One region of the Sphingobium sp. JS3065 genome, then DNA from elsewhere that is predicted to be linked to it. Evidence: predicted binding sites of a transcription regulator. Region 1 holds the regulator's gene; each other region holds the start of a gene.
What was found. The regulator LexA, encoded in region 1, represses DNA repair genes until DNA is damaged. The targets are predictions, from matches to a motif close to GTTCCNCNCTTGTTCT.

Region 1 (7,620 bases):
TCGTTCCAAGCTCTCCGCCTTCCCCAGAAGGAAAAGGACGTCGAAAATTCCCGGCGAAACCGCGCGTCCGGTCAACGCCGCGCGCAACGGCTGCGCGACCTTTCCAAGCCCGAGGCCGGCATCCTCTGCCACGTGGCGTATTGCTTCCTCGATCGCTTCGACCGTCCAGGACTGGATGGGTGCAAGAGCGTCGGCTGTCTGTCCCAGCAGCGCACGCGCGGAGTCGTCTAGCAGAGCAAGGGCCTTCTCGTCAAAATCGAGCGGGCAATTTTTGAACAAATACTCCGCGCCTTCGGCAATTTCGTTAAGCGTCCTGGCGCGGGGCTTCAGCGAAGCCATGGCGTCGGTCAGCAGTTTCTCGCCGCCATCGGGCAATGCGATGCCCAGCCTTGCCGCGATCCGGGGCGCGACCAGCGCTGCCAGGCGCGCATCGTCGGCTTCGCGCAGATAATGGCCGTTCAGATTTTCCAGCTTCTTGATGTCGAAGCGCGAAGGCGAGCGGCCGACGCCCGCTATGTCGAACAGTTCGACGGCCCGGTCGCGGGAGATGATCTCCTCATCGCCATGGCCCCAGCCCAGACGCAACAGATAGTTGAGCACCGCTTCGGGCAGCATCCCCATTTCGTCGCGATAGGCATCGACGCCCAGCGCGCCGTGCCGCTTGGACAGCTTGGCCCCGTCCGACCCGTGGATCAGCGGGATATGGGCGTAGACGGGTTCTTCCCAATTCATCGCCCTTATGATGCCTAGCTGGCGGAAGGCGTTGTTGAGATGGTCGTCGCCGCGAATGACGTGGGTGACGCCCATGTCATGATCGTCGACCACCACGGCCAGCATATAGGTGGGCGTGCCGTCGGAGCGCAGCAGGATCATGTCGTCCAGCTCCGCATTCTGGACGACGACGCGGCCCTGCACGGCGTCCTCTATGACGGTTTCGCCTTCACGGGGCGCTTTCAGGCGGATGACGAAGGGCGCGCCTTCGGGCGCTTCGGAGGGATCGCGGTCGCGCCAGCGTCCGTCATAGCGCATCGGTTGTCTGGCGGCGCGCTGCTGTTCGCGCAATTCGGCCAGTTCCTCCGGTGTCGCATAGCAGCGATAGGCATGGCCGCCCGCCAGCAACTGGTTCGCCACTTCGGCATGGCGCGGGGTGCGCTCGAACTGGAAGACGGCGGGTTCGTCGCCGCCCAGGCCCAGCCAATCGAGGCCGTCGAAAATGGCGGCCACGGCTTCCTCCGTGGAGCGGGCGCGGTCGGTATCCTCGATCCGCAGCAGGAACCTGCCGCCATGATGGCGCGCGAACAGCCAGTTGAAAAGCGCGGTGCGCGCGCCGCCGATATGCAGAAAACCGGTAGGCGAGGGCGCAAAACGGGTTACTACCTGTTTGTTCGAACCCGTGGCGCTCACCGCTTCATTCCCTGACATTCGCCCCGATTCCACTTGGCCCATTCATGATCGCGTCGCCCCCTAGCATGGCTTTCGAGCCACGACAAACCTCCGATGTCACTTCCGTCCGGGCGGGAGCGGGACGGCTTTGGCGCGGCCTGGAACTTTGGCTGGAGGAAGAGCGGGAGCGGCTGCCGCTTTGGGTTCCGGTCGCTTTGGGGACGGGCATCGCGGCCTGGTTCGTCCTGCCCAACAGGTTGGAATGGCTTGCCTTTTGTTGCGCCATGCTGGCGGCGGCGTGCGGCGCGCTTGTCCTGCCGCCCGGTGGACGGGTGCGCCGGGCGATTCTGGCGGGCAGCCTCTTGGCCTGCGCGGGGTGCCTGCTGGTCTGGGCGAAAGCGATGATGTGGGGGGCGCCGCCCTTGCCTCATGCGGCCTTTGTCGAACTGACGGGGGAGGTCCGGTCGGTCGACAGGCTGCCTGCGCGGCAGATGAGTCGCGTGCTGGTGCGTCCTGTCGGCATGCCTGCGCTGCCGTCCCTGATACGCATCAATCTTGACGACGCGATTGCCCCGGCGGGCGTGGGGGATGGGGCGATCATCCGTTTCCGGGCGAGGCTGATGCCGCCCGCGCCGCCAAGCCTGCCGGGTGGCTATGATTTTGCGCGGCGCGCCTATTTCGACGGGATCGGCGCGACCGGGCGCGCCCTGCGGCCCATTTCCGTCCTGCGGCCAGCGACGGCGGAACCGCCGCTGCGGGCGCGGCTGTTCGCGCATATATTGGAACGGGCGCCGGGACAGGGGGCCGGCATCGCCGCCGCTCTGGCGACTGGGGATCAGGGGGCGATCGCCGAAGCCGATGCCGCGGCGATGCGGCGGAGCGGGCTTGCCCATCTGCTGTCGATCAGCGGGCTGCACGTCACGGCGTTGATCGCGGCGGTGATTTTCCTGTCGATGCGGGTGATGGCGCTCAGCCGGCGGGCGGCGCTCGATTGGCCGTTGATGCTGGTCGCGGCGTGCGGCGGCGCTTTGGCGGGCATTGGCTATACGCTGCTGACCGGGGCGGAAGTGCCGACCGTGCGGTCCTGCGTCGCCGCCATGCTGGTGCTGGGCGGGCTGGCGATGGGGCGGGATGCGATCACGCTCAGGCTGGTGGCGGCGGGGGCGCTGGCGGTGCTGCTGCTCTGGCCCGAAGCGCTGGTGGGGCCGAGTTTCCAGATGAGCTTCGCCGCCGTGGTCGCCCTGGTGTCGCTGGGGGAGCATCCCCGCTTCCGCGCTTTCCTGTCGGCGCGGGACGAGGCGATGTGGCGCCGGGTGGCGCGCAATCTTGTCGGCATGCTGGCGACCGGGTTGGCCGTCGAACTGGTGCTGGCGCCGATCGCGCTTTTTCATTTTCACAAGGCGGGCGTGCTGGGGGCTGTCGCCAATCTGGTGGCCATACCGCTGACCACCCTGGTCGTCATGCCGCTGGAGGCGACGGCTTTGCTGTTGGACCTGGGCGGATGGGGCGCGCCCTTCTGGTGGCTCACGGCGCGGGCGCTGGACCTGTTGCTGCTGGTCGCGCATGGGGTGGCGTCCAGCCCCTGGGCGGTGGTTCTGGCTCCCGCGCAATCGGGGCTGGCGTTCGGCCTGATCCTGTTGGGCATGCTGTGTTGCCTGTTGTGGCGAAGCCGGTGGCGCTGGGCGGGGCTGATGCCGGTGACGGCCGGGGTGGCGATGGTGCTGACAAGCTCCGTGCCTTCCATCCTGATAAGCGGGGACGGTCGCCACGTCGCGGTCCGCACCGCGAATGGCGGCATGGCGATGCTGCGTGAACGGGCGGGCCGCTATGTGCGCGACGCCATGATGGAGAGTGTCGGTTATGACGGCGCGCTGGAGGCGATGGCGGCGCTGCCGCAAGCGCGCTGTTCTGCCGATCTCTGCGCTGTCCGTCTGACGGGCGGGGGCCGGAACTGGAACCTGTTGCTGACGCGGAGCGGCATGCGGATCGACAATGGGATATTGACGCGGGATTGCGCGCGCTCCGACATCGTCGTCAGCGACCGGCGCTTGCCGGGTTTCTGCCGCCCCCGCTGGCTGAAGGTCGATCGACAGTCCCTGGCCTCGACCGGCGGCCTTGCGATCGATCTCGACCATGGCGGCATAAGGCGGGTGAAGGCCTGGAATGACGAGCATCCCTGGGTGGCGCGGCCCGCGACCCGGCCGCGCCGATTCCCCGGACGTCAGTTATAGCGCCGCAGCAATCCGGCCAGCTTGCCCTGTATGCGGACCTGCCGGGGATCGTAGATTTGCGGTTCATAGGCGCCATTGGCGGGATCGAGCCGAACCTTCTGCCCCTCCCGCCGGAAATATTTGAGCGTAGCCTCATTCTCGTCGATCAGCGCGACCACGATCTGCCCCTCCCTCGCCACGTCGGTCCGTTGGATGAGGGCGAAGTCGCCGTCGAGTATGCCCGCTTCGACCATGGAATCCCCCGCCACTTCCAGCGCATAATGATCCCCGGTGCCCAGCAGGGCGGCGGGCACGGAGAGCATATTCTGCCCCTCCAGCGCCTCTATCGGCACGCCCGCGGCGATGCGGCCGTGCAGCGGAATCTCCACTATGTCATTGGCGGCGACCGGCGGCTTGCTTATCGCCGACCCGGTCGCCAGGGCCGTGGTGGCAGGCGCGACGGGCTTGGGCGCGCGATGCATGGCGTCGGGCAGCTTGAGCACTTCCAGCGCGCGGGCGCGATTGGGCAGGCGGCGGATGAAGCCGCGTTCCTCCAATGCGTTGATCAGGCGGTGAATGCCGGATTTGGACCGCAAATCCAGCGCTTCCTTCATCTCCTCGAAAGAAGGGGAGACGCCTCCCTCCTCCAGCCGGGTCTGAATGAAGCTCAGCAATTCCTGTTGCTTGGGTGTCAACATCTCGCCTTACCCTCTTTAGAACGGATGGAGAACGCATAGGAAACGGACAGGGGTAAGTCAAGCGCCTAACGGTTCGCCGCATTTGCGGGAACGCGGCGGCGAGCGGGCCGTTTACACGACTGCCTTCCTGGAAGAAGGCGAATAGGAGAGTAAGATGCCCAACCAGAATAATCAGGGCGGCGGTCAACGCCGCGATCAGCAGGGCGGCGACCGCTCCAGCCAGGGCGGACGTCAGCAGCAGCAGGAAAATCGCCAGGGTCAGATGGGCGACGAAAGCCGCAAGGACAAGGCGCCCGATAAGCAGCAGCGCTGAAAAGGGTTGGCCGTCGTTCAGGACATGATCTGAATGCAGCCGCTTCAACAGGACTGCACTGGAAGGGGTCGCTTCGCGGCCCCTTTCCTTATGTAAGGGGCAGGACCGTGACGGAAGCGCCGGCCTGGGCGGCGGTTGAACCGGCGGCGCGCAAGATGAGACAGTCGGCCATCGCCAGGGCGGCCGTGGCGGCGCTGTCCTGCGAGGTTACCGAAACGACGCCCGCTTCGGTGCGGAAGGCGCGCAGATAGTCATCCCGTTCTCCGGTGGCGGGAAGGGGAGCGGAGAGGGTTGCTGGCGCCGTGCGGGGCAGGGGCGATGCGGCGCCCATCAAGTGGCGGACCAACGGCAGCAGGAACAGCGTCGCGGTGACGAAGGCCGACACGGGATTGCCGGGCAGGCCCAGGAAGATGGCGGACCCCAGCGTGCCTGCCATGAGCGGCTTGCCGGGGCGCATGCGGATCTTCCAGAAATCGAGCGAGCCACCCGCGCGGGCGAAGGCCGGGCGGACGATGTCATGATCCCCCACCGACGCGCCGCCGGTCGACACGATGATGTCGGCCTGCCCGGCGCGGGCGAAGGCCTGGGTCACGTTGTCGAGATCGTCGGGCACGATCCCCAGGTCGATGACGTCGCAGGGCAGGCTGCCCAGCAGCGCGGCCAGCATGGGGGCGTTGGAGGAGGGAAGCTGGCCCTCCACGGCAGGCGCGCCGGGCGGGACCAGTTCGTTGCCGGTGGAAATCAGGGCGATGCGCGCGCGCCGGGCGACGGGCAAGGCGCCATGGCCGCCCAGCACGGCAAGGGCGATCTGCGCGGGGCCGAGCGCAGCGCCCCTCTTCAAAAGAAGGCCGCCCTTGTGGAAGTCCGAGGCGGCGGCGCGGACATTGCGGCCGAGCGCCAGCGCGCCGCCCAATCCCCGCAGGAGCGTTTCGTCCCGCGCCGCATCCTCCTGGATCAGGACGCTGTCCGCGCCCTGGGGCAGGGGAGCGCCCGTGAAGATGCGGCAGGCTTCACCGGGGGCCAGGGGCGGAGGAAGCGGCCCGCCCGCCGCGCTTTCGGCGGCGACCCGCCATGGCCCAGGCCATTCGCTTGCGCGGATCGCATAGCCGTCCATCGCCGACAGATCGGCCCAGGGCTGGTCGCGCAGGGCGGCGATATCTTCGGTCAGCCAGCGACCGGCGCAGGCGGCAACGGCCACATGCTCCGTCGGCAGCGGCGTCGCGAGCGCCATCAGGCGGCTTTGCGCTTCCGCGACGGGGAGCAGGCTCATGCCGCTTGCCCGTCCCCGCCGGTCCGGTTCCCCGCGGTCCAGTCGCCGGACTTGCCGCCGGTCTTGGCGAGCAGGCGCACGTCGCCGATGATCATGCCCTTGTCGAGCGCCTTCGCCATGTCGTAGACGGTCAGCAGCGCCACCGTCGCGGCGGTGAGCGCCTCCATCTCGACACCTGTCTGGCCCGCCGTTTTCGCGGTGGCGGTGACGGTGACGCCGCCCTCGTCCAGATCGAGGTCGATGCTGACGGAACTGAGCGCGATCGGATGGCAAAGCGGGATCAGGTCGGCGGTCCGCTTGGCGGCCATGATCCCGGCCACGCGGGCGACGGCCAGCACATCGCCCTTCTTCACCAGCCCCTGCGCGATGGCGGCGGCGGCTTCCGCGCTCATGCCGATGCGGCCGGTGGCGACGGCCTGACGCGCCGTCACCGCCTTGGCCGAGACGTCGACCATATGGGCCGAACCGTCATCGTCCAGATGGGTGAGCCTGCTCATCGCCCTGTCAGCAGATTGCGGGTGGCCGCTTCGACATCGGCCTGTTTCATCAGCGTTTCCCCGACCAGGAAGCAGCGCACGCCATGGTTCGACATGGCGATCAGGTCGTCATGGCCGCCGATGCCGCTTTCCGCGACGAAGGTGCAGCCTTCCGGCGCCCGCTCGACCAGTTCATAGGTGCGGGCGAAGTCCACGGTGAAGTCGCGCAGGTCGCGATTGTTGACGCCGATCAGGCGGGAGCGCAGCTTCATCGCCCGTTCCAGTTCCTGCGCGTCATGCACTTCGACCAGCGCGTCCATGCCCAGGCCAAGGGCCGCGTCCTCTATTTCCGCCATCTGATCGTCGTCCAGCGCGGCGACGATGATCAGGATCGCGTCCGCGCCCAGCGAGCGGCTTTCCAGCACCTGCCACGGATCGACGATGAAATCCTTGCGCAGCACCGGCAGGGCGCAGGCGGAACGGGCGGCCATCAGATAATCGTCATGGCCCTGGAAATAGGGTTCGTCGGTCAGCACCGACAGGCAGGCCGCGCCCCCGGCGGCATAGGCCTGCGCATGGGCGGGCGGGTCGAAATCCGGGCGGATCAGGCCCCTGGACGGGCTGGCCTTCTTGACCTCCGCGATCAGGCCGAAGCCGGAGCGGGCGGCATCGTCCAGCGCCTTGCGGAAGCCGCGCGGGGGCGTCTGCTCGGCGGCGCGGGCGTGCAGCGTGGAAACGGTGATCGCGGCCTTGCGGCGGGCGACTTCCTCCCGCTTCACATCGCAGATTTCGATCAGCTTGTTGGTCATGGGTAGGCAATCCAGCAATTGAGGAGCGCGTTGGCAAGGCCCCGGTCGATGGTTTCGGCGGCTTCCTCCACCCCTTCGCGGAAATCGGATACGGCGTCCGCGACGACAAGGGCGGCGGCGGCGTTCAGCAGCACCGCGTCCCGGTAAGGCCCCGCTTCGCCTTGCAGCAGGGCGCGCAGGGCGGCGGCGTTATAGGCGGGATCGCCGCCCTTGATCGCTTCGACCGGGTGGGTGGATAGGCCGAGTTCGGCGGCGGTCAGTCGACGCATGGCGACCAGCCGGTCGCCTTTCACTTCCGCCAGTTCATTGCCCCCTGCCAGCGACAATTCGTCCAGCCCCTCGTCACCGGACACGATCAAGGCATGGTCGACGCCGAGTTCCGCTATCGCCTCCGCATAGACGGGGACATAGTCGGGGCGGGCGATGCCGACCAGTTGACGGCGCACCCCCGCCGGATTGGC
Region 2 (7,620 bases), 1.5 Mb from region 1:
AAGGATCTGGGCCGCCTGGGGCGAGGCGATGCCCCGCACCGACGCGCCGTTTCGAATCTCTTCAAGCCTTGCCATATCTACCTTTACTGACCGCAGCCGCACCGATGCTCACACCGCAAAGTCTGCTTTCTCCAAAGCCGCCTCGGTCTCGGCTTGATTGACGACAACGATATGCTGGCTTCGGGCCGGCAGCTTGGCGGCGTCCCCCAACAGGCCGAGCCGTTTGAGAACATAGAAGAGCATCGCGTAGCGCACGGTGAGGACCGCCGAGCCCTTCTCCATCCCATAGTCTTTGGCGACGACCGCTTTCTGGCTGGCGGTTAGATCCGGGTGAGGCCCGATCTCTACCCCGAACCGCTCTTGCCACAGCGCATCCTGATCAGAGGCCGCGCCAGGCTCGCCGAGGGTGCCGATCCCGAGAACCCGCGGCAGAAGGAAATCTTTGAACTTGTCGGTGACGTGACAATAGCCGCGGACGTGCCAGCGGAACCCGTCGTAACCAAAGGCGTGGGGCGTTATCCGCCGCCAGATCGAGTCAGGCCGATCCTTGCTCATCGACTGATAATGAATGTCCACCGAGCGGTGATCGCGCACTGCGCTGAGAACCGTGCGCAGGACCGCTGCGTCGACATCCCTTCGTGGCGTCAAGGCTATGTCAGTTTCAGGAACCTGGGTGATCCAAGATTCCGACAAGTCGATCAGCCCTTCAGCAACCGACCGAAGGCGCGACAGGTAGCCGTCCGGGTCGGGTTTGAGAAAATGGGGCTCGAAAAGGTCGCTCGCGACGTACCGCTTGGCGCTCTTGTCATAGAGGGCGTTGTGTGGAGCTCGCTCCTGGTAGAGCGTCAGATCCTTCGATGCCTGCGGCACGGAGACATCGAACATATCGATGATGTCCGAACGATTGACCCCGCCCTCCCAGAACAGGCGAAACTCGATGAACTCGAGGCGACGCTCCACGCCCCACTTCAATGTCGTCAGGCTTTCCGCCATCCGAATCTTCCTCCAAACCGGATGCAGATAAAAACTATATGGACACATCTGCACGACGTGTGTAGTTTCTATTCCCATCACGGGAGTCGCGTCAAGCAAAACCGTGTCGGGCAACAGGAGGACCACATGGCCAAGACACCTTCGAAGAGTGAAGTTACGAGCAAAAAGGTCGCGACTGCGGCCTCGAAGGTGCTGCGCGATCCCAAGTCGAGCACCGCAGCCAAATCGGCCGCTGCGTCGGCGTTGACGCAGCGCCCGAACAAGAAGAAGTGAACTTGGAGGTTATTTACAATGTCCATTTCCGCCAACGATCTCGTCGGCTATCTCAGGGCCGAATTTGATAAGGCATCGAAGTGGCGCCTCATTCTCTTGGTTGTCCAATTTCTTGCCGTCGTGCCAACTGCTTTATCCGTGGTGATCGCTGGCGAAACACTACTCTATTTGCTCGCCATAGTCGGACCCATTCTGATTGTCGTTTGGTGGATCGTCCGAGGCGTATATCGGCGCGCTAGGTCCGCCGCCCATTCCGCGCGCAGAGCCAGCCTGATCCTCGGTGGTCTTGGCGCCGAGTTCTCGCCTGAAGAATATCAGCGCCTTCGGCAGGTCTTCACCGTCGATGAAGGGCTTGCCGAAGCCAAGATCAACCCAGATTACTATGCGAGTGGAGCCCCTCCCGGCTACCGGCGGCTTGGCGAGCTGCTCGAAGAATCGGCCTTCTATTCGAAGGATATCCATCGAATGAGCGGAAACGCGATGGGCGCGTTGTTCGTCGGCTTCATCGCGCTCGCGGTCGCAGCCGCATTGGCTAGCGTGCCTTTCACGGACCGTGTGACAGCTATCACCGGCATCAAGGTCGTTCTCGCGATCCTCGTTTTCCTGCTCTCGTCCGATGTATTCGGCGCCATGACCGAGCATCGAGAGGCGTTCAGGGAAGCCGAGTCCGTCCAGAGCCGCATGGCTGCTGCACATGCCAAAGGCTTTCCTCAAGGCGACGTCCTGCTCGCGATGACCGATTACAACAACGCGATGGAGAGTGCTCCTGAAGCCGTCCCAGGCGTGTTCGCGAGTATGGAGAACCGGCTCAACCGAAGATGGGCTGAATATAAGCGCGACCGCGACGAAGCACGTGCAGCTACCGGGAGCGCTGGCGCATGAAGCACACCGCACTGTTTAAGAATTTCATGGATGGCGTCGTTGACTTGAACACGACACGGCTCGGCCAACTGGAATCGAGCGTCGAAGCCATTAAGACTTTTATCCGCGACTCCAATTGGGAGCCCCGCTTGCGAAGCTTCCTTGCGCAGGGATCGTGGGCCCAAAGGACAATCATAAAGCCAATCGCCGGAAGCCCGTTTGACGCCGACATTCTGGTGCGCGTCTCGCACGTCGATGGTTGGGAGCCAAGGGACTACATCAACACACTCCGGCAGGTATTCCGCGAAAGTGCCACCTATAGGGACAAGGTCTCTAGCTACTCACATTGTGTGACAATAACCTACGCCGGCGAACGAAAAATCGACGTTGCGCCGCTCGTAGTCGGTCGAGACGGCAACGGGTCTGAAGAAGTATGCAACCGGATAACCAACGCATTTGAAAGCAGCGACCCCCAGCGCTACACTGAGTGGTTCAATGAGCGGAACGGCTATTCAGGGAGCAACAGCTTCCGCAAGGTCACGCGTCTTCTAAAATACCTGCGGGGCATCAAGAAGACATTTAAGTGCCCCTCAGTGCTTCTGACCACATTGCTGGGCTACCGAATTACTTGGCTGGACAAAAATACGACCGCATTCGAGGACACCCCATCCGCGCTGCAGACAGTGATGGGAAGGCTGGACGACTACCTTCAAGCGAATGCAACGCGGCCGTTGGTTTCCAATCCGTCTCAGGCTGACGAGGACTTCGGCACCCTCCTCACCGATGAAGAGTACTCGAACTTCCGTTCGTTTGTGAACAAATATCGAGGCTGGATCGATGACGCCATTGCCGAGGAAGACTTCAGCAAGAGCATATCTGCCTGGCAGCGAATTTTTGGAGAGGAATTCGGTAAGGGCGCTCTCGCCAAGATTGCAGCGACCATTGACGAGGCGACCATCACCGTTGGATCCTTGCTAAGCAGTGTGGCGCACCATCCCGATCGTTTGGTTGAGGCAGTTCGCGATTTCGGAACCAGGATACTTCCGTCGTGGTTTTACCGCCCTCCACACCTTCATGACCCCCAGTGGGTTCGTGGATCTGGGGCGCCGGTCCACGTCAATGTAACGGCCACATACCATCCTCACCGACGCTCATCAGATGAAAGGCGGGTCGCGTCTGGTGACACCCTTCCTGCTCATGGAGGCCTCTGGTTTGAGGCACGCCTGTGGGGCGGTGCACCGATCGATTCCAGTTATCGTGTTGAGTGGCGCGTCACCAATACAGGCTATGCCGCGCTTTCCCGTCATCAGGGACGTGGTGATTTTTACGCACCGTCCGTTGGTGCCAGACGCTGGGAGGAACTCAGTTGGCGGGGTGTACATTTTGTCGAAGCATTCCTGATACGCCGCGCCGATGATACATTGGTAGGACAGAGTGCTCCATTTGACGTCGTAATCTTGTGACCTATTTCCGCTATTGCAATGGACAAATATTCCTTCACCCGTTCATGCGTTTTCCGCCTCGGCCTACGACCAGAACGCAAATCTTCCACGAACCGCGGATCTCCCACTGCCATGCGCCCGAACTTGCTCGGCGGTGTATTCGTCCGCACCAGAAAGGTCTCGATCTGCTCCAGTAGCTCCATCGCCGTCCGACTCGCTTTGCTCTTGCGTTCTTGTTATGTTCATATTAGGAAGGCGTCCTAGAGTCTAGGATGATTTTTCCTAGCATTCGTGACAGGACAGTGTGATGGACGAAGCACGACAGGCTCTCGACGAGCTCATCTCATCCCGCAAGGGCTGCACCTACTCGGGAATTTCCCGGCTCCTCGGTCGCAATGTCTCTTACATCCAGCAGTACATCCGCAAAGGCAGCCCGCGGTATCTGGACGAGAGCGATCGCAACATTCTCGCGCGCTTCTTTGGCGTGGATGAGCGCGTGCTGGGCGCCCCCTCTCATCGCAGCGCACCTGTTGTCGAACTGGTGCAGATCCCGGTTCTGGACGTTGAAGCCTCCGCCGGTCACGGCGCGCTCGCCGAAATGGAAAGCAAAAGCGGACAATTCGGTTTCGACGAAGTTTGGCTCCGCAAGCTCACCCCAAGCAAGGCTTCAAGTCTGTCGATCATCCATGTTCATGGCGACTCGATGGAACCCACGCTCAACGACAGCGACGAGGTCATGGTCGACCTCGGTGACGGCCAATCACGGCTTCGCGACGGCATCTATGTCCTGCGCATGGATGACGCGCTCAGCGTCAAGCGGATCGCCATCGAACCCCAGGGACGGCGGATTTCGGTGGTGAGCGACAATGCCGCCTATCCAAGCTGGCACGGGCTCGAACGCCGCGCCATCAACATCGTCGGCCGGGTGCTCTGGTTCGGCCGCAAACTACAGTAGAGTTTCAAAATGTTCCTGACACTTGCAGCCGCCGTCGTCGCGGCAGGACAAAGCTTCACCTGTACCCCGACCCATGTCTGGGACGGCGATGGACCGATCTGGTGCGCGGAGGGCCCGCATATCCGTATTTCGGGTATTGCAGCGCGCGAGATGGACGGCACCTGCCGGACCAACCAGCCCTGCCCGCCCGCCACTGCGCTCGAAGCGCGCGACCGCCTCGTTTCGCTCTTCGGCGGCTCACGCGGGACAATCCCGACAGGGCATGTGATCGTTTTTGCCCCGGCCATGCACTGCCGCTCTGAAGGTTCGGCCGGTGGCTCGCGGACAGCGGCCTGGTGCACCCTTGCCTCGGGCGCCGATCTATCCTGTGCGATGGTCCGCACCGGAACGGTGCTGCGGTGGGACCGCTACTGGAAGAACCACCGTTGCCGCTGAGCGACTGGGAGCTCTGGGCCTGCGCCAACCAGGTTCTCACAACCCATGGGCATGATGCCCGGCGCCATGTGGCCGAGCAGATCGGCGCTCTTGCCCTCGCCGGTGATCAGGAAGGTGTCCGCACCTGGCAAGAGATCGCAAGACGAATTGCCGACCTGGCAGACCTCAGGGATGCGCCGACGTCCCGGCACTGACCGATACGTCTTCAAGTGGTCGACAGCGCCCTGTGGCACTGCTCAACCGATCGGCGAAAAATCGCCCAGGAAGAGACAGGCCTGCCCTTCGCCGCGCATACCGCCTTCGCCTTCGATTACGAACCCGCGCATGCGCTCGACCAGATGCCGCGCGAGATCGACCCGGGCGTTCCGCTGCTGGCGCGGGTCGTCGGCATTGAGTCCGCAGAGAACTGGCTCGGGGGCTACCGCAAGCGCCACTTCCAGATGGGTGAGCAGAATATCGTCAGCGATTCGGGGCATGGCCGCATTGAGAACAAATTAGGAACATAAAGTCAATCTGCATGCCTTTGAACTCAGGCGACGAGCCCTCTTGCGACTGCTGTCAGATGCCGATTTCGAAGGGTTTGACGATCGAGCGGTCACGCTCGGGTGGCTCGCGACCGGGCGCTTGTACCTTATCCATCTGATCGCCCTTTGCTTGCCCCTGGGCCGCCGCATCGCGGAGCAGATCGACGGTTTCGAGCGCCGAGCGCTTCATGCCGGTGTTGCGCCCGACCGCAGCTTCGAGCCGTGACGCATTGTCGACGAAGAGCGTGAGTCCGTCACGCAAACGGGTGATTGTCACCAGGAACGTCTGCTGGTTCGACAGATTGCGCTCCCGGCTGTCCATGACCGCGATCCCTCGGTCCGAGGTCAATCCCTGCGCCATGTGGGCATTGAGCGCGTAGGCGAGGTCTAGCCTCCGCAACATCGGATCCTCCCTTGCCAGCTCATGCGCGATGCCCATCGATGTAGTCAGTTTAACGGACTTGCTGTCGATCCCGGTAATCCGGGCTTGATCGGCATTGATCAGGCCGCGCTTGTGGTCCGTGTCCGTCCAGCGGATGCGGTCGCCGGCATGGAGTTCAAGAGGCTTCAGCTCGTAGAGCCGCAGGGGGGCATGCTCGCCTTGCGGCCGGAGCTTCCCTGGTCTGAATTCGAAGTGCTTGCCCTGCCCGTTCTCGAGGGTGACACGCTCGCGTTTCGGGTCGCTTTCAACCACCCGGTAGGTTCCGCGCGTGAGGCCTTGGGCGCGCTTGTCGCGGTCGACTTCAACCACCATGCCGCGAACATAGGTGCCCGTATACCGCAGTTCCTCGCGTGTCGTATTGACGCGCGCAAGCACGTCGAGCTTGAGCGCAGGCTGCCCCAATTCGCCATTTGCCTTGAGACCTGTCTGCACGGCCTCGTTTACCTCGCTGCGCAGTGTGCGCCCCGACGCATAGATGGCGGTCCGCTCACGCTCGGCGGGTGCAAGCGCCAGCCATGCTGCGGCGGCCTCGATAGCCGCCCCTTCCCCGACCTCGACGACATTCGATCCGAGGTGGCGCAAGGCTTCTTCGATCTGCCCGCCTTGTGCGGCATGCTGGGCAGCCCGCAGTGCCCGGTCACGACCGCGCAAGTTGATGTTCATGGTCGCTGTCTCGACGCCAGCCTTCTGCATGACCTCAAAGGGTTTGCCGGCATCGACCGCACCCAATTGCTTCCTGTCGCCGATACTGGCGAAGCGCGAAAGCTCGAGAAGGTTCGCCAGCCGGACCAGCTTTTCCTTGTCGGTATTGCCGACCATCGAGGCTTCGTCGAGGAGGACTACGGTGCCGTGCAGTTCGCTGCGCGCCGACGCAAGGGCCGCTTTGTCTCCGCCTTCGAGCAGCGCGGCATGGCGCTTCAGGAACCGCGCCACGGTCATTGATGGGATCCCGGTGTCGCGTTCCAGCATCTGCACGAGCGTGTTCTGGACGGCGAGCCCGAGTACGGATTTGCCTTCCTCCCGCAAAATGTCGGCGACGGGTTGGAGCACGGTGCTCTTGCCTGCCCCCGCCACCCCCTGGATGGCCACAATGCGGTTGCTGGAGCCAAGGAGAAGCCTTCCTGCGGCCTCCTGCCCCTGGTTGAGGGTGATCCCATATTTGAGCTGGGAAAGCGCCTGTAGGCGTGCGCCTGCCTCGGCTGGATCGACGATGGGCGGTGCCATCCCGCGCCCTGCTTCAACGGCCGCGACAATCCGCTGCTCGGTCGCAATGGCCCCCACCGTTGTGACAAGTCCCCGGTCCGCCCCTTTGCCGCGCGCGAGTTCGCCCTGTCGCAGCAATTGCCCCACCCTGCGCTCGATCTCCGGCATGGCCACCGGCAATCCGAACCCCAGGGCCACCTTGTAAATGTCGGTGCGGGCAAAGGCTGCTTCGCGTTCAGAGAGGTGGCGCACAGCCGAAGCAACCGCATGGACAGCGGCAATCTCCTGCGGCGATTTTCTGGCCAGATCGCGCGGGACCAGTGGATCGCCAGCGCGCAGTCCCAATCGCTCGGCAAATGCCTGAGCGATGCCCCGACCGTGCTCGACCACGTCGCGAACGAACCCGCCGAGCGTTGGCACCCCGCCGATGTCCATGGCAGCCCGGCCATTGGCCCTAGCGATAACCTCGGCGGGGTCAAAACCGATCCGTGC
Region 3 (7,620 bases), 430 kb from region 1:
CTGCATGTCGGCGCGGCGTTGCCCGCCCGGCATATCCGCCATGCCGACATCGTGATTGCCGGTGATCCAGACCCAGTCGAGCCGGTCCGTCAGCGCCGCCAGCCGCGCCCGCGTCATCGGATCGAGCCGCGCCGCGCCATCGGCATCGTGAAAACTGTCGCCCAGGGACCAGACCGCCGTCGCGCCCGTCCGCTCCACCAGCGCCTCGATCATGTCCAGTGTCGCCCGGCTGTCATGCGGCGGCAGGAACTGGCCGAAACGGGCATACCAGCTCGCCTTCTCGAAATGCAGGTCGGCCACCAGCAGGGCCGACCGCGCCGGCCAGAACAGCGCGGCTTCCGGCAGCGCCAGAAATTCGTGACCCGCGAACGAAAGGGGAACCATGACCTGCCTATGCGCCCTTGCCCTCCGGCTTTCAAGAGGGCGGCGAAGCGGCTATGGGCGCAGCCATGGAATCCGCTTTCACGATTGCCGCGCTCTACCGCTTCGCATCCTTCCCCGATCCGGATGCGATTGCCCGCGATTTGCGCACGGTCTGCGCCGATCTTGGCACGTGCGGCACGCTGATCGTCGCGGGTGAAGGAATCAACGGCACCGTCGCGGGGGGCGAGGCGGCGATCAAGGCGCTGGTGGCGCATATCCGCACCCTGCCCGGCTGCGCCGATCTCGACGTCAAATATGCCCAAAGCGACGACGCCCCCTTCGCCCGAATGAAGGTGAAGGTGAAGACGGAGATCGTGACTTTGGGCGCGGGCGACCTGGATCCGGCGAACCAGGCGGGCGCCTATCTCGATCCGGCGGACTGGAACGCGCTGATCGCCGATCCCGACACGGTGATCATCGACACGCGCAACGCCTATGAAGTGGCGGTCGGCAGCTTCGAAGGCGCGATCGATCCGGGCACCCGCTCCTTCCGCGATTTTCCCGGCTGGTTCGACGGTTTTGCCGAAAAATTGCGGGAGGAAGGCCGCACGCCCCGCATCGCCATGTTCTGCACGGGCGGCATCCGGTGCGAGAAATCGACCGCGCTGGTCCGCGCACGCGGCTTTGAGGAGGTCTATCATCTGCGCGGCGGCATATTGCGCTATCTGGAGGAAATGCCTGAAGCGGACAGCCGCTGGCAGGGCGATTGCTATGTCTTCGACGAGCGGGTGGCGGTGGGCCATGGGCTGAAGGCAGGCGATTACGTCACCTGCCGCGGCTGCGGGCTGCCGCATTTGCGCGATGCCGCCCATGATTGCGCAGCGGACGGGTCTGGCGTCTGGCCACACAGGGCAGGGCGCTAACTTGGGCCGCGCCCCAAAGGAAAGCCAGGCCTGTCACGGGACTGGCCCCCGCCCATGGCGCACTTCATTCAACCGGCGTCTCGACCAGTTCCGCTATCTCGAACGCATAGCTTTTCCACCCGCGCATCCTGGCGCCATCCTCCGCCGCGCCCCGCTTCTTCTTCGCCTCCGCCAGGGAGCGCGCATGGCCCCAGAAGACCTCCGTCCTGCCATTTTCCAATATCGCGACGATCCGCCAATAATGAGTGAAGGCGTCCGCCGTCGGCCCGATGGTCTTCACATAGCCGTCCGGCATGGTGGCCGTCAGATAGCGCTTCTTCCTGCCCATGCGCCTAGCCCACAAAGCGATGCAGCGCAGTCCCATGGGCGCGCAGCCACGCCCGCGCCGGTCGGGGATCTTCCCCCAATATCCGCCTGTGCACCGCGTGGAAGGCCGGGCTGTGGTCCATGTGCAGCAGATGCGCCAGTTCATGCGCCACGGTCGCCCGGCGCACCTCCGGCGGGCAGAGGATCAACCGCCAGCTATAGCGGATCGCGCCGCTGGATGCGCAACTCGCCCAACGGCTGCGCGGATCGCCGATGCCGACCGATGCCACGATCAATCCATTGTCCCGCGCCATCGCATGGCTTTCGGTCTCCAGCACGGCCTTCGCCCGCGTCTTCAGCCAGCGCAGCACCCGCGACCCCACCGATTCCGCCGCGCCGCCGAGCAGCAACCGGTCGCCCTCCAGCCGGATCGTGCGGGGCGCGCCCTCGACCCAGCAGATGCGCACCTCCCGCCCCTCCAGCGGAAAGACGATGCCGTCACCCAGCGTCACCAGCGCCGGTTGCCGCGCCATTTGCGACCGGACCCAGCCCTCATGCCCCTGCGCCCAGCCGAGCGCGCGCTTCAGATTGGCGCGTGTAGGCAGCGAGAGCCGCAATTCCCCTCGCGCCTGATCCAGCGACAATCGATAGGCCTTGGCCCGCGCCGACCGGCGGACCCGTACCGGAACGGCGACGCCGTCGACGACGAGAACGGCGTCAGAGCTCTCTGTCGACAAGATGGTTTTCCCAATCGCCCGCATCGGCCTCCGCAATGGTCCAGCCCCGCACGGATTCCTTCGCCCGATGCACCGCTTCCCGGTCGCCGCAGATCAGATAATGCCATTCCGGCAGCGGCTTGCCCTCGCCCCGCAGCCGATAGGCGCAGGTGCGCGGCAGCCAGCTTATCGTCCTGACCTTGGCAGGCGTCAGCCGCACGCAATCGGGCACGAAGCGGCGGCGTTCCCTGTAATTGATGCATTGCCCGCTATGCCGGTCGAGCAGCCGGCAGGCGACATTGGTGGGGTAGATGCGCCCCGTATCCTCATCCTCCGCCTTGTGCAGGCAGCATTTGCCGCAACCGTCGCATAACGCTTCCCATTCGGCGCGGTCCAGCTTGTCGAGGGGCTTTTCCCAGAAGTCCAACCGTCATTTAATCCATTTTTCGAGGAAGGCGATGACCTTGGCAGGGTCGCCCTCATCCACGTCCGGCGTCGCCGGATCGTCCACCGGCACCAGCGCGACCGGCGCGCCATCGGTCCCGAAGAGATAGGGCGTGCGGCTGTGGCTGACCAGATAGTCGCTCGCGCCCTTCGCCTCTTCCTTGTTATAGATCACGACGAAATCCTTGGCCACCCTGGCGATCTCGTCCGGCGTGCCGGTCAGGCCGATTAGCCGGGGGTGGAAGGCGGCGACATAGGTTTTGAGGACGGCGGGCGTGTCCCGCTCCGGATCCAGGCTGATCAGGATCGGCTGGACCTTCGCGGCCAGGGCGGGCTTGTCCTTCTCGAACCTGGCGAAGCCCTGCATGATGCGTTGCAGGTCGACCGGGCAGACATCCGGGCAATAGGTATAGCCGAAATAGACCAGCCGGTACTGGCCCTTGAAATCGTCCCAGCGGACCTTTTTGCCCGATTGATCGGTCAGGGTGAAGGGCGCGCCGATGCTCGCCCCATGCAGGTCGCCCCGGGCGCTCTCATCCCCGCTTGATGCATTGCCTCCCGTTCCCATATTACAGGCTGCCAGCAGGGCGATGAGCGGCAGGGCGAGCGAAATCAGCGCTTTGTTCATGGCGCCGCCAGCCATGCCCTGCTATGGCCCGATTTGCAAATCCCAACGGGGCTATGGACAAAATGACAGGACGTTTTCCGGCTTGGATGGGCGTTGGCCGTGCCGCCGCTCTGGCCCTGGCGCTGTTGTCGCCGGTCGCGGCGCCGATGGCCGCACACGCGCAGTTTTCCGACAATTACAATTTTCTGAAGGCGGTCAAGGATGCCGACGGGCAGAAGGTGACCGACCTGATCCAGAAGCCCGGCTCCACCGTCATCAACAGCCGCGACGTGACCACGGGCGACACCGCGCTGCACCTGGTGGTCGCCCGGCGCGACAATACATGGCTGACCTTCCTGCTGGCCAAGGGCGCGAACCCGAACCTGACCGACAATGGAGGCAACACGCCGCTGATGGACGCCGTGCAGGCCCGGTTCGAGGAAGGCGCGCGCAGCCTGCTCACCTATAATGCGCAGGTGGACAAGGCCAATGGCAGCGGCGAAACCCCGCTGATCCGGGCGGTGCAGCTTCGCGATGTGGGGCTGGTCCGGCTACTGGTGGCGCAGGGGGCCAATCCCGACAAGCGCGACACGATCGCCGGCATGTCGGCGCGGGACTATGCGGAACGCGACGGCCGCACGCCGGGGCTGACGGAAGCGCTGAGCGCGGCGAAGACGACGGCCGCGCCCAAGGGACCGGTGCAAGGGCCGGTATTCTGATTTTTGGGTAACCCAAGACATTCCTTCTCCCTTGAGGGAGAAGGATATGGAGCCTTGCTGAGCGGAGCGAAGCTAGGCGCAGTTGGATGAGGGGGTGCGGGCCTGCGGCCCGCGCGATCCTGTGGATCGAGCGAACAGGTAAGGGCTGCCCCGCAGCCCTTAGATCATGCCGGGGGCATGATCGACCTGTTCGCTCCCTCACCCAGCGACGACCAAGGCAGCAAGCTGCCAAGTCTACGCAGCCTCGGCCAGAGTCACGTGCCTCTGGCAGACCCTCCAGGGAGAGGGGTAAAAGAATGACGGCTAACCACCCAATCAGCCGAAATTACCGCCTAGTTCCGCCGCATGATCGGGGTCGGCCAGCGCCGTCAGCCGCCGCGCCGCCCTTCGGGCGAAGCGCAGCGTCTCCGCCTTGCGCCGCGCCGCCGCCAGTGGTTCCATGGGCGCAGGGCGCACCAGTTCGGCATCATATTGGTCCGCGACGATCAACCCCGTCCGCCCCGGCCACAGCGCCTCGCTCTCGAACAGCGACAGGTCGAAGCCTGACGGCACCGCCCAGAAATAGCGGTCGCAATAGTCGAAATAATCCGGCCATTTCATGTCGCCCAACAGGTCGGCGCGGCTGCACTTGATCTCCACGATGGTGATCCGCCCCGCCCCGTCCAGCGCCATGATGTCGGCGCGCCGCCCATTGGGCAGCGGCACCTCCAATATCCCGCTCATGTCGTGGCGGAAGAACAGGCGCAGCGTGCCCCGCGCCACGGCCAGCGCCGTGCCGTCGGTCAAGGGCGAACAACTGTCGGAAAGATCGGAGTCCATTCCCGGTTCTTAGAACAGGAAGGGAACAAAAGGAAAGGGCCGATTCAGGAAACTCCCGAACCGGCCCTTCTTCACCCCCTGCGCGCTCGGCGCGAAAGTGTCAGCGATAGAAGATGTGGTTGTCGATGGCGGCCAACTGGCGCTTGCCCCAGCCCGGCGAGACGCGGCGGGCATGGAAATAGAGCGCGCCTTCGGCCTGGCTGTCCCAGCTATCTTCCATTGCGATCTGGGCGATGGCGACGGCTTCGCGCCAGCTTTCGCTGCCCATGCGGATCGACGGCATGCCGTTGCCGCGCACGAAGCTGAACTGGCCCGGCTGATAGACGACCCCGCACAGGCTGTCGGCGAAGCGGCCGGACCGGGCGCGGTTGATGATGACGCGGGCGACGGCCAACTGGCCTTCCAGGCTTTCGCCCTTGGATTCGAAATAGACGGCGCCGGCCAGGCACTTCATGTCGCCGGAAACATCCTCGGCCATGCCTTGCGCATCCACGAGGGCGGCGAGATTGTCGGCCTTCACATCGGCGCTGTCGGAAAGGGGAGCCAGCGACTGCACGACTTCGCGCGGCGCGGCAAAGGTGACGGCGGGCTTCGCGCCGGCCGGAGCTGCATTCAGCTCAGTGGTTCCCGGAAGGGGCAGGACCGACGGAGCCGCTTCGGAAGCGCTCGACATGTCGGCCGTATTCAACGCCGCAGCGGCGGAAAGGGAAAATGCCGCGACGATCGCAGCCTTCAGACGAAAACTCATTATTGCTCAAAATCATGCGGTTCTTGGCCGGGACGTCAAAACCCAAAACACCGACGTCCGGCCGCCCCCCGTCTGCGTGTTTACCTGCATCCGCCCCCCATGGACGAAACCGGCAACCTGCGCGTTGAAAGCGTCGGGGGCCTGTGCCCGCGCGCGCAAGGGGAGTCAACGGTTAACAGATCGTTTCAGCGGCGAACCGTTCCGCATCCGCGATATCAAGCTCCAAAACCCACAGATCGGGGTCCGAAGCGCGGCGTCGCGCAAGATATTGGGCCATCGCCTCCGTCCCCTTGTCCGGGTCCGGGCCACAGCGGGTCAGGCTGAAACCGCCCGCAAAATTGGAAACGCGCTCGAACAGGCCCAGTTCCCGCCCTTTTTCAAGCGCCTGGATCAATATGACGCCGCTGATTTCATCGCCCTTGACCAGCACAGTGGCAAAACCCCCGGCAGCGGCGCAGCGCCGCACCAGCGCGTTGACCAGCAGCGCGCTGGTCAAGCGATCAGTCGGCATAGCCCGGCAGCGAGGAAAGCGGGAATTGCGATCGCATGAAGGTGCCGGTTCCCCGCCCGACCTCCTCCCCTTCGGCGTCGATCAGGCTGGCTTCGGCGACATAGACGCGCCGCTTGCCGCTGATCCAGCGCCCTTCGGCGCGGATGCGGCCCGGCCCGATCGGCCGGGTGAACAACAGGTTGAAGCTGGTGGTCAGCAGGAAACGGTCGCTGACCAGGCTGTTGGCGGCGTAGAAGGCCGCATCGTCCAGCATCTTGAAATAGACGGTGCCGTGTATCGCGCCGGCGGCATGGAACTGCGTTTCGTCCACATCGAAATGGATGATCGACCGACCCTCCACCGGGATCGTCAGTTCCGACCGGAACAGCCGGTTGATCGGCGCCGAACGGTAGAGATTCTCCAGCGCCCGGAAATGCGCCGCCTCCCCGCTGGGCGAGGCTTCGGCGCCGGAATCAGGCAGCGTCACGCGCCTCGCCACCGGCGAGCAGGGCATGAAGCGCCGCCGTCGACTTCGCGCCGCGCAGCCGGGCGACCTGCCCCTCATCCCGCAGATAGCGCGACACCCGCGCCAGCGTCTTCAAATGCTCGGCCCCGGAATCGATCGGGGAAAGCAGCGCAAAAACAATGTCGACCGGCGCTTCGTCCACCGCGTCGAACTGCACCGCCGGATCGAGCAGGACGACCACGCCGCACATCTTCTTCAGGTCGGGAATCTTGGCATGGGGAATCGCGACGCCGCCGCCGAAACCGGTGGACCCCAGCTTTTCGCGCTCCAGCAGAGCATCCGCCACCAGATCGGCGTTGAGGCCATATGCTTTCGCCGCGAGCGCCGCGACCTTCTGAAACAACTGCTTCTTGCCGTTGACCGAAAGAGCGGTGCCCAACGCATCCGGTGCGACGATATCGTTGAAATGAACCATGCCGAATCCCAGCCGAGCCGCGCCCAGCTTCGGAAAAATGACGCAATGCCCGGATCTTTAAAGTCTGGCCCCATAGGCCGCCCGCAGACCAAGGTCAACCGGCGGCCAGGGGGCGGTGATCAGCCCAGGCGCGGCTCCACCCAGCCGATGGTCCCGTCATGGCGGCGATAGACCATGTTGTAGGCAGCCGTCCCGGCATTGACGAACAGCAGCGCGTTGGTGTTGCGCAGGTCCAGCATCATCACCGCGTCGGAAACGCTGGCTTCGGGAATGTCGACGCGGGTTTCCGCCACGATCAGGGGCGCTTCGGCCGGTTCCTCTTCATCGGCCAGGGAGGCGAAAATCGTATAGCCCGCCCCGTCCAGTCCATCCGGGCCGAACCCATTGGCCCGGTTGGCTTCGGCGGCGGCCGTCTGGGCGCCGCGATCCTTCAGGCGGCGCAGATAGCGGCGCAACTGCTTTTCGATCCGTTCCGCGGCCTGTTCGAAGGCGGGGTGCGCCTCCTGCGCCTCACCCGCGCCTTTCAGGATCAGGCCGGTCATGA
Region 4 (7,620 bases), 1.3 Mb from region 1:
GCTCCAGCACCGCGCCGATCATGCTGCGCCACACCGCCACGTCGCCCGCCTGCGCCATTTGCGCATCGGGTTCGCGCAGCGTGTGCAGGATCGCATAGGCATCCTCGACATGGTCCTGCCAACTGGCATCGACTGCGCTCGCCGCATGCGGATCGTCGCCCCCGCCGTTCAGGCTGAGCTGACGACCGGCCAGCACGCGGGCGATGCGTTCGACCGCGGAAGTGGCGGAAGTCGGCATATGAATTGGCTCCTCTCACCTGCGGAAGGCCGCGTCGCCGCCGCCTTCCAACCCGATCATATCATGATTCCAAAGCCCGTCTATCGCTAGAGCATCGTGCGCAAAAGTGGGAACCGGTTTCGCGCAAAACGATGCGAAAACAGAAAACTGGCGCGCGCGTCCCGCGTCTCATTGATCGCGGCGCGCTTCAGCCGCCCGTCACTCATCCTTCCTACGCTCCCCCTCCGGAAAGCCGGAAGACGGCACCGGATCGCCATGATCCCCCGGCGCGGTCGCGGAGGGCGGATCGGACGCATCCATGCTGTCCTTCAACCCCTCGTCCAGCTTCTCTTCCTGGGTCACGGCATGGTCCTGCGCATCGGTCGGGCGATTGTCCCCCGCCTCCTCGCGGCTGTTGGGGCGAATATCCGTCTTGTCGTTCATCATGCGCTCCTCTCCGGCGCCGCAAAGGCGCCTCATCGATCAACGGATGGCGGCAGACGCCGGTTCCCCTGATCGACCAACGCATGGAACCCTTCGACCAGCTTCACCGCCAAGGGGCGACAGCGCCCCCGCCTTGGCCTAGACTTTTGCCATGAGCATGAAAAACGAAGACGGCGAGCCGGGCGTGCCGCCGGCGGTCGCACTTTATTCGATCCTGGGTTTCTGGTTCTTCTACGCGGTGCTGGTGACGCTGCGCGCCTCCGTCATGGGGTTCGAGGCGCAGGGGGCCATGGCCGCCCGCCGCGCCGTGGTGTCGGTGATCGGCATCGTCGTCACCTGGATTCTCTATCTCTGCCTGCGCCGCTTCGACCGCCAGCCGCTGATCACGCGCATCGTCGCCGCCTTCACCCTGGCCGCGCCTTTCGCGCTGGCGATGGCGGCCGCCAATTTCTACGTCTTCAACATCTACGACCCGGCATCGCTCTTCCCCGATCCCGATTATCGCAAATATGCCAGCGAACAGGGTTTCGCCCTGATGCAGATCGTGGAGGACGCGATCAGCCGCTATTTCTTCCTTTCCGCCTGGGCCGGGCTGTACCTCGCCCTTTCCTACGCCAGCGAAGCGCATCGCGTCGAACGCCGCGCCGACCGGCTGGAACGCGCCGCCCAACAGGCCGAACTGCGCTCCCTGCGCTATCAGGTGAACCCGCATTTCCTGTTCAACACGCTGAACTCCCTCTCCTCCCTGGTCATGAAGGACCGGCGGGACGAGGCGGAACAGATGATCCTCTCCCTCTCCAACTTCTACCGCACCAGCCTGACCGGCGACCCGCTGGAGGATGTCTCGCTGGAGGAGGAGGTGCATCTCCAGAAACTCTATCTGGATATTGAGGCGGTCCGCTTCCCCGACCGCCTTTCGACCAGCATCCACATTCCGGACGGGCTGCTGAGCGCCTGCGTCCCCGGCCTGATCCTGCAACCGCTGGTCGAAAACGCGATCAAATATGGCGTGTCGCGCACGTCCACCCCCGTCACCATCGCCATCGCCGCGCGCGAAGAGCAGGGCATGCTCCACATCAGCGTCACCGACAATGGCGACCAGCCGCCGGGCGAAGCCGACGCAGGCAGCGGCATCGGCCTCGCCAATGTGCGCGACCGGCTGATCGCCCGCTTCGGCGAACAGGGCCGGATCGACTATGGCCCACGCCCCGGCGGCGGCTTCGCGGTAAACCTGACCCTCCCCATCATCCGCCGGAGCTAGGACGTGCGGAGCCTTCCCGAACGAAATCCCCCATATTCCCGGCACAGTTTGCGAAAGGTTGAAGCATGACCATCCGGACGCTGATCGTCGACGATGAACCTTTGGCCGTCGAACGCCTCCAGATGCTCTGCGCCCGCGAACCGCGCATCGCCCTGGCCGGCACCGCCAGCGACGGGGAAGCGGCGCTGCGCCTGATCGAGGGGCTGGAACCGGACCTGGTGATGCTCGACATCGCCATGCCCCTGCTCGACGGCATCGGCGTGGCGCGGGCCGCCTCGCGCATGGGCATCCGCCCCGCCGTGATCTTCGTCACCGCGTTCGAGGGTTTCGCGGTGGAGGCCTTCGACCTCGCCGCCGTGGACTATCTGCTGAAACCGGTCGCCCATGAACGCCTTTCCCGCGCCATCGACCGGGTCGAACAGGCGCTGGGCAACCGCGCCGCCCCCTCCCCCGCCACCAGCGCGGAGGACGAACCCGAATGGGCCCAGGAATTCTGGGTCCCCCACCGCTCCGAACTGATCCGCATCGGCGCCGTCCAGATCGACCGGATCGAGGCGGAACGCGACTATATGCGGCTGCATGTGGGGGCCGGCAGCTACCTTCTGCACCAGACGATCAGCTCATTGGAAAGCCGGCTGGACCCGCAGCAATTCGTCCGCCTGCACCGCTCCCACATCGTGCGCCGCGACCATATCGCCCGCCTGCGCCACGACGGCAGCGGCGTCTGGTCCGCCTGCCTGGCCGACGGCACCGAAATCCGCATCGGCCGCACCTACCTGGCCAACGCCCGCGCCCTGACCGGCCGCTAACAAAATCCTCCCCATCGAAGATGGGGAGGGGGACCATGCGAAGCATGGTGGAGGGGAAATGCGCAATGCCTGCCCCCAACACTCCGGCCCAACAAAAAAGGCCCGGCATCCACCGGGCCTTTCTCAAGCATCAGCCAAGGAACCTCAGTTCCCTGCAACGACCGGCTTCTCCTTGCCCTTATCGGCAAAACGCGCGCCACTGCCCGCCTTGGCGATCGCCAGTTCCACCGAACCGCGCACATGGGCAGCGGCAACCGACTGGCACTTCTTGATCTCGGCCGATGTCGCGCCATGCTCGCAGACTTTCCACGCGGCCCGCCAGATGCGCCCTTTCAACGCCCTCTGGCCCTTCACGCTCGACAGATCCAGGTCGTGATAACGGACCTCGGCAGTCTTGCCGTTGGATTCGAATTCCTCGGCGGAAGCCGTACCGGCGACACCCAGCAAAGCGGCAACAGCGATCATTTTCGCGGCGATCATGGCAATATCTCCTCAACCATCTCTGTCCGCTCGCAGCGGACCTCCAGCGAAGAGAAGAGCGGCCTAAAGAAATAAGATCATCGCTTCCGTCTTCGCAGCCTGAGCTTTACGCCCACCGCAAAAACATCGCTTCCCGCATTCGACCGGCGCCCATCCCGCTCGGCCAACGACGCCCCTATCGACCAAATGCAGTCCAGCCCGGACGAACGTCAATTTTACGTCAAGAAAACAAATATTCCGTAACGGAAAATGACGAACAGCCACCGGAAAGGCCCATAAGAAAGCACCCCCGGCGCAAGGGAATGGCCGGGGGTGCATCCAGGAAGCTGTCGGGCTCTCCGGGATCTCTTTCCAATATCGTCAGCGAGGGGGCCTCGCACCGGCCGCATTTTATCAGGTCGCCGCCATGACGTCCCGCATCATAGCGCCGTCGCCCAACGGCCGTTTTCCCCATTCGATGATCCGCCGTCCCGCCGCGCCCGGCAGCATCCGCCAGGGACGAACCGACGCCATTCATCCACGAACGACATCACCGCCCTTGTCCCACAAGCTGCGCCCGCAAATTGGCCAGCGTCCGCGCATCGACAACAGGCCGCTCCGGCGCCTCCTTCCCCTCGCGCAGCTTCCTGCGGTCCTTCTCCGGCGGCTCCACCACCCGCACCCTGACCGGCGCATGGCCCGCGGCCCTGATCCCCAATTGCTCCGCCGCCCCCCGCGACAGGTCGATGATCCGCCCCCGCCCGGAAAAAGGCCCGCGATCGTTCACCCGCACCAATATCGTCCGCCCCGTCTCCAGCGACGTCACCTCGACATAGCTCGGCAAGGGCAGGGTCGTATGCGCCGCCGTCACCGCCCTGGGGACGAACCGCTCCCCATTGGCCGTCCGGTTCCCGCTCTCATGCCCATACCAGCTTGCATAGCCCAGATAGTCATAAGCCGGATCGGCGGCAGGCACATAAGTCACCCCCCGCACGCTATAGGGCTTCCCCACCCGCACCGGCACATCGCTCACCGGCCGGAACTTCACGCCCCCGCCGCAGCCCGCCAGCGCCACCGCGGCGGCCAGCGCCCCGCACCGCATCCGAACCGAAATCCCGCTCATCCCCCAGCCCCTACCCCAGCGGCCCTGCGGAGAAAAGCGCCGCCTTTTCCTTTCGTCGCACACACCCTATCTTCCCCGCCACGAAGCCTTGCCCCCGAAGAACAAATCTGGAACAACACGCCCCCATGAGTCTCACGCAAATTTCCGTCCGCGGCGCCCGCGAGCACAACCTCAAGGGCGTCGACGTAGACCTCCCCCGCGACAGCCTGATCGTGATCACGGGCCTGTCCGGCTCCGGCAAGTCCAGCCTCGCCTTCGACACCATCTATGCGGAGGGTCAGCGCCGCTATGTGGAGTCCCTCTCCGCCTACGCCCGCCAGTTCCTGGAGATGATGCAGAAGCCCGACGTGGAGCATATAGAGGGCCTCTCCCCCGCCATCTCCATCGAGCAGAAGACGACCAGCCGCAACCCCCGCTCCACGGTCGCCACGGTCACGGAAATCTACGACTATATGCGCCTCCTCTGGGCGCGCGTCGGCATTCCCTACAGCCCGGCCACCGGCCTCCCCATCAGCGCCCAGACCGTCAGCCAGATGGTCGACCGCGTGATGCTGCTCCCCGAAGGCACCCGCTTCTACCTCCTCGCCCCCGTGGTGCGCGGCCGCAAGGGCGAGTATCGCAAGGAACTGGCGGAATGGCAGAAGGCCGGCTTCACCCGCGTCCGCATCGACGGCGAACTCTACGCCATCGAGGACGCCCCCGCCCTCGACAAGAAATACAAGCATGACATCGAAGTCGTGGTCGACCGCCTGGCCGTCACCCAAGACATGTCCACCCGCCTCGCCGACAGCTTCGAACAAGCCCTGAAACTCGCCGACGGCCTCGCCTATGTCGACCTCGCCGACACCACGGTCGCAGCCCTGACTCCCTCCCCCCAGGGGGGGAGGGCTGGGGAGAGGGGGAGCCCCAAACGCGAAGCCACCCTCAAGGGCGCAGGCATCCCCGAAAACCGCATCGTCTTCTCCGAAAAATTCGCCTGCCCTGTCAGCGGCTTCACCATCCCCGAAATCGAACCCCGCCTCTTCTCCTTCAACGCCCCGCAGGGCGCCTGCCCCGCCTGCGACGGGCTGGGCGAACGTCAGTTGTTCGACCCCGAACTGGTCGTCCCCAACGAAGCCCTCAGCCTCAAGAAGGGCGCCGTCGTCCCCTGGGCCAAATCCAACCCGCCCAGCCCCTATTATATGCAAGTCCTTGGGTCTCTCGCGAAAGAATTCGGCTTCTCCCTGGAAACCCCCTGGGCCGACCTCCCGCCGGAGGTGAAGATCATCATCCTCCACGGCACCGCGGGCAAACCCGTCACCCTCCGCTTCGTCGACGGCAAGAAAAGCTACGAGGTAAAGAAACCCTTCGAAGGCGTGATCGGCAACCTCAACCGCCGCCTGCTCCAGACCGAATCCGCCTGGATGCGGGAGGAACTGGGCAAATATCAAACCGCCATGCCGTGCGAGACCTGCGACGGCGCCCGCCTCAAACCCGAAGCCCGCGCCGTCAAGATCGCGGGGGAGGACATCTCCCTCTCCACCCGCCGCTCCGTGGTCGACGCCCTGCGCTTCTTCCAGACCCTCCCCACCCACCTCAACGATCAGCAGAACCAGATCGCCAAGGCCATCCTCAAGGAAATCGTGGAGCGCCTCGGCTTCCTCAACAATGTCGGCCTCGACTATCTGAACCTGGACCGCACCAGCGGCACGCTGTCCGGCGGCGAGTCCCAGCGCATCCGCCTCGCCAGCCAGATCGGCAGCGGCCTCTCCGGCGTCCTCTACGTCCTCGATGAACCGTCCATCGGCCTGCACCAGCGCGACAATGACCGCCTGCTCATCACCCTGAAACGCCTGCGCGACCTCGGCAACACCGTCATCGTCGTGGAACATGATGAGGACGCGATCCGCACCGCCGACTATATCGTCGACATGGGACCGGGCGCGGGCGTCCACGGCGGCACCATCGTCGCGCAAGGCAACCTCAACGAACTGCTCGCCCACAAGGACAGCCTGACCGCCGATTATCTGAACGGCACCCGCCGCATCGAAGTCCCCACCCGACGCCGCAAGGGCACGGGCAAGAAACTCACCGTCCACAACGCCCGCGCCAACAATCTGCAAGGCGTCACCGCGTCGATCCCGCTCGGCACCTTCACCTGCATCACCGGCGTCTCCGGCTCAGGCAAGTCCAGCTTCACCATCGACACCCTCTACGCAGCGTCAGCCCGCGCCCTCAACGGCGCCCGCATCGTCGCCGGGCCGCACGACAGGATCACGGGCCTCGAACATTGCGACAAGGTGATCGACATCGACCAGTCGCCCATCGGCCGCACCCCCCGCTCCAACCCGGCGACCTACACAGGCGCCTTCACCAACATCCGCGACTGGTTCGCCGGCCTCCCCGAAGCCCAGGCGCGCGGCTACAAGCCCGGCCGCTTCAGCTTCAACGTGAAGGGCGGCCGCTGCGAAGCCTGCCAGGGCGACGGCGTGCTCAAGATCGAGATGCACTTCCTCCCCGACGTCTACGTCACCTGCGACGTCTGCCACGGCGCCCGCTACAATCGCGAGACGCTGGAGGTGAAGTTCAAGGGCCACAGCATCGCCGACGTGCTCGACATGACGGTCGAGGACGCGGTGGAATTCTTCAAGGCCGTCCCACCCATCCGCGACAAGATGGCGATGCTGGCCGAAGTGGGCCTCGGCTATGTCAAGGTCGGCCAGCAGGCCACCACCCTCTCCGGCGGCGAAGCCCAGCGCGTCAAACTCGCCAAGGAACTCTCGCGCCGCGCCACCGGCCAGACCCTCTACATATTGGACGAACCCACCACCGGCCTCCATTTCGAGGATGTCCGCAAACTGCTCGAAGTCCTCCACGCCCTGGTCGAACAAGGCAACAGCGTGGTCGTGATCGAACATAATCTGGATGTCATCAAGACCGCCGACTGGATCATCGACATGGGACCGGAAGGCGGCGTCAAAGGCGGCGAAGTGGTCGCCGAAGGCACCCCGGAAAAGGTGGCGAAGAACGCCCGGAGCTTTACCGGACGGTATTTGGCGCCGTTGTTGGGGTTGGAAGCCGTGGCAGCGGAGTGATTATCAATCCTGATATGGCACTTCATCGGTTGGTAGAATGCTAGATCCGCCTGACTGGATTGTCATATGCATGTTGATGCGAGCAGCCGCAGCGACTTGGCGACCAGTTACACCGGCGCCCTGATCGTCAGTTATCGCGACAGTTTCCTTACCCCAACAATCGGGAACTAAATTAAAGCATTCGTGGTGGTGCGCAATCCATGCGACTTCCGGGAAGCCCGGATCAAGATCAG

Region 2: NUH86_RS02025 (S24 family peptidase) is a predicted target of LexA. The motif match lies at 3,794-3,809, and genes of this name have one in related genera.
Region 3: NUH86_RS13920 (MmcB family DNA repair protein) is a predicted target of LexA. The motif match lies at 4,909-4,924, and genes of this name have one in related genera.
Region 4: uvrA (excinuclease ABC subunit UvrA) is a predicted target of LexA. The motif match lies at 4,412-4,427, and genes of this name have one in related genera.

Annotation. Positions count from the first base shown of each region.
Region 1 covers NZ_CP102664.1:2,413,740-2,421,359, reverse strand. The annotation lists gene gltX (glutamate--tRNA ligase) at 1-1,422, opposite strand, end outside; gene NUH86_RS11770 (ComEC/Rec2 family competence protein) at 1,470-3,614, shown strand; gene lexA (transcriptional repressor LexA) at 3,605-4,291, opposite strand; gene NUH86_RS11760 (hypothetical protein) at 4,446-4,604, shown strand; gene NUH86_RS11755 (molybdopterin molybdotransferase MoeA) at 4,693-5,874, opposite strand; gene moaC (cyclic pyranopterin monophosphate synthase MoaC) at 5,871-6,371, opposite strand; gene trpC (indole-3-glycerol phosphate synthase TrpC) at 6,368-7,159, opposite strand; gene trpD (anthranilate phosphoribosyltransferase) at 7,156-7,620, opposite strand, start outside.
Region 2 covers NZ_CP102664.1:395,979-403,598, reverse strand. The annotation lists partial or broken gene NUH86_RS02050 (SNF2-related protein) at 1-75, opposite strand, end outside; gene NUH86_RS02045 (helix-turn-helix transcriptional regulator) at 109-993, opposite strand; gene NUH86_RS02040 (hypothetical protein) at 1,120-1,266, shown strand; gene NUH86_RS02035 (hypothetical protein) at 1,285-2,148, shown strand; gene NUH86_RS02030 (SMODS domain-containing nucleotidyltransferase) at 2,145-3,590, shown strand; gene NUH86_RS02025 (S24 family peptidase) at 3,877-4,524, shown strand; gene NUH86_RS02020 (thermonuclease family protein) at 4,534-4,959, shown strand; gene NUH86_RS02015 (DUF6961 family protein) at 4,950-5,153, shown strand; gene NUH86_RS02010 (hypothetical protein) at 5,169-5,465, shown strand; gene mobF (MobF family relaxase) at 5,518-7,620, opposite strand, start outside.
Region 3 covers NZ_CP102664.1:2,840,402-2,848,021, reverse strand. The annotation lists gene pdeM (ligase-associated DNA damage response endonuclease PdeM) at 1-384, opposite strand, end outside; gene NUH86_RS13950 (rhodanese-related sulfurtransferase) at 438-1,286, shown strand; gene NUH86_RS13945 (hypothetical protein) at 1,351-1,614, opposite strand; gene NUH86_RS13940 (M48 family metallopeptidase) at 1,619-2,353, opposite strand; gene NUH86_RS13935 (YcgN family cysteine cluster protein) at 2,310-2,735, opposite strand; gene NUH86_RS13930 (SCO family protein) at 2,739-3,395, opposite strand; gene NUH86_RS13925 (ankyrin repeat domain-containing protein) at 3,443-4,078, shown strand; gene NUH86_RS13920 (MmcB family DNA repair protein) at 4,394-4,897, opposite strand; gene NUH86_RS13915 (cell wall hydrolase) at 4,998-5,645, opposite strand; gene NUH86_RS13910 (DUF1491 family protein) at 5,818-6,156, opposite strand; gene NUH86_RS13905 (PaaI family thioesterase) at 6,146-6,649, opposite strand; gene NUH86_RS13900 (PTS sugar transporter subunit IIA) at 6,609-7,076, opposite strand; gene hpf (ribosome hibernation-promoting factor, HPF/YfiA family) at 7,196-7,620, opposite strand, start outside.
Region 4 covers NZ_CP102664.1:191,006-198,625, reverse strand. The annotation lists gene NUH86_RS01015 (hypothetical protein) at 1-238, opposite strand, end outside; gene NUH86_RS01010 (hypothetical protein) at 437-664, opposite strand; gene NUH86_RS01005 (sensor histidine kinase) at 813-1,922, shown strand; gene NUH86_RS01000 (LytR/AlgR family response regulator transcription factor) at 1,988-2,731, shown strand; gene NUH86_RS00995 (UrcA family protein) at 2,876-3,211, opposite strand; gene NUH86_RS00990 (septal ring lytic transglycosylase RlpA family protein) at 3,741-4,313, opposite strand; gene uvrA (excinuclease ABC subunit UvrA) at 4,439-7,387, shown strand; gene NUH86_RS00980 (beta family protein) at 7,391-7,620, opposite strand, start outside.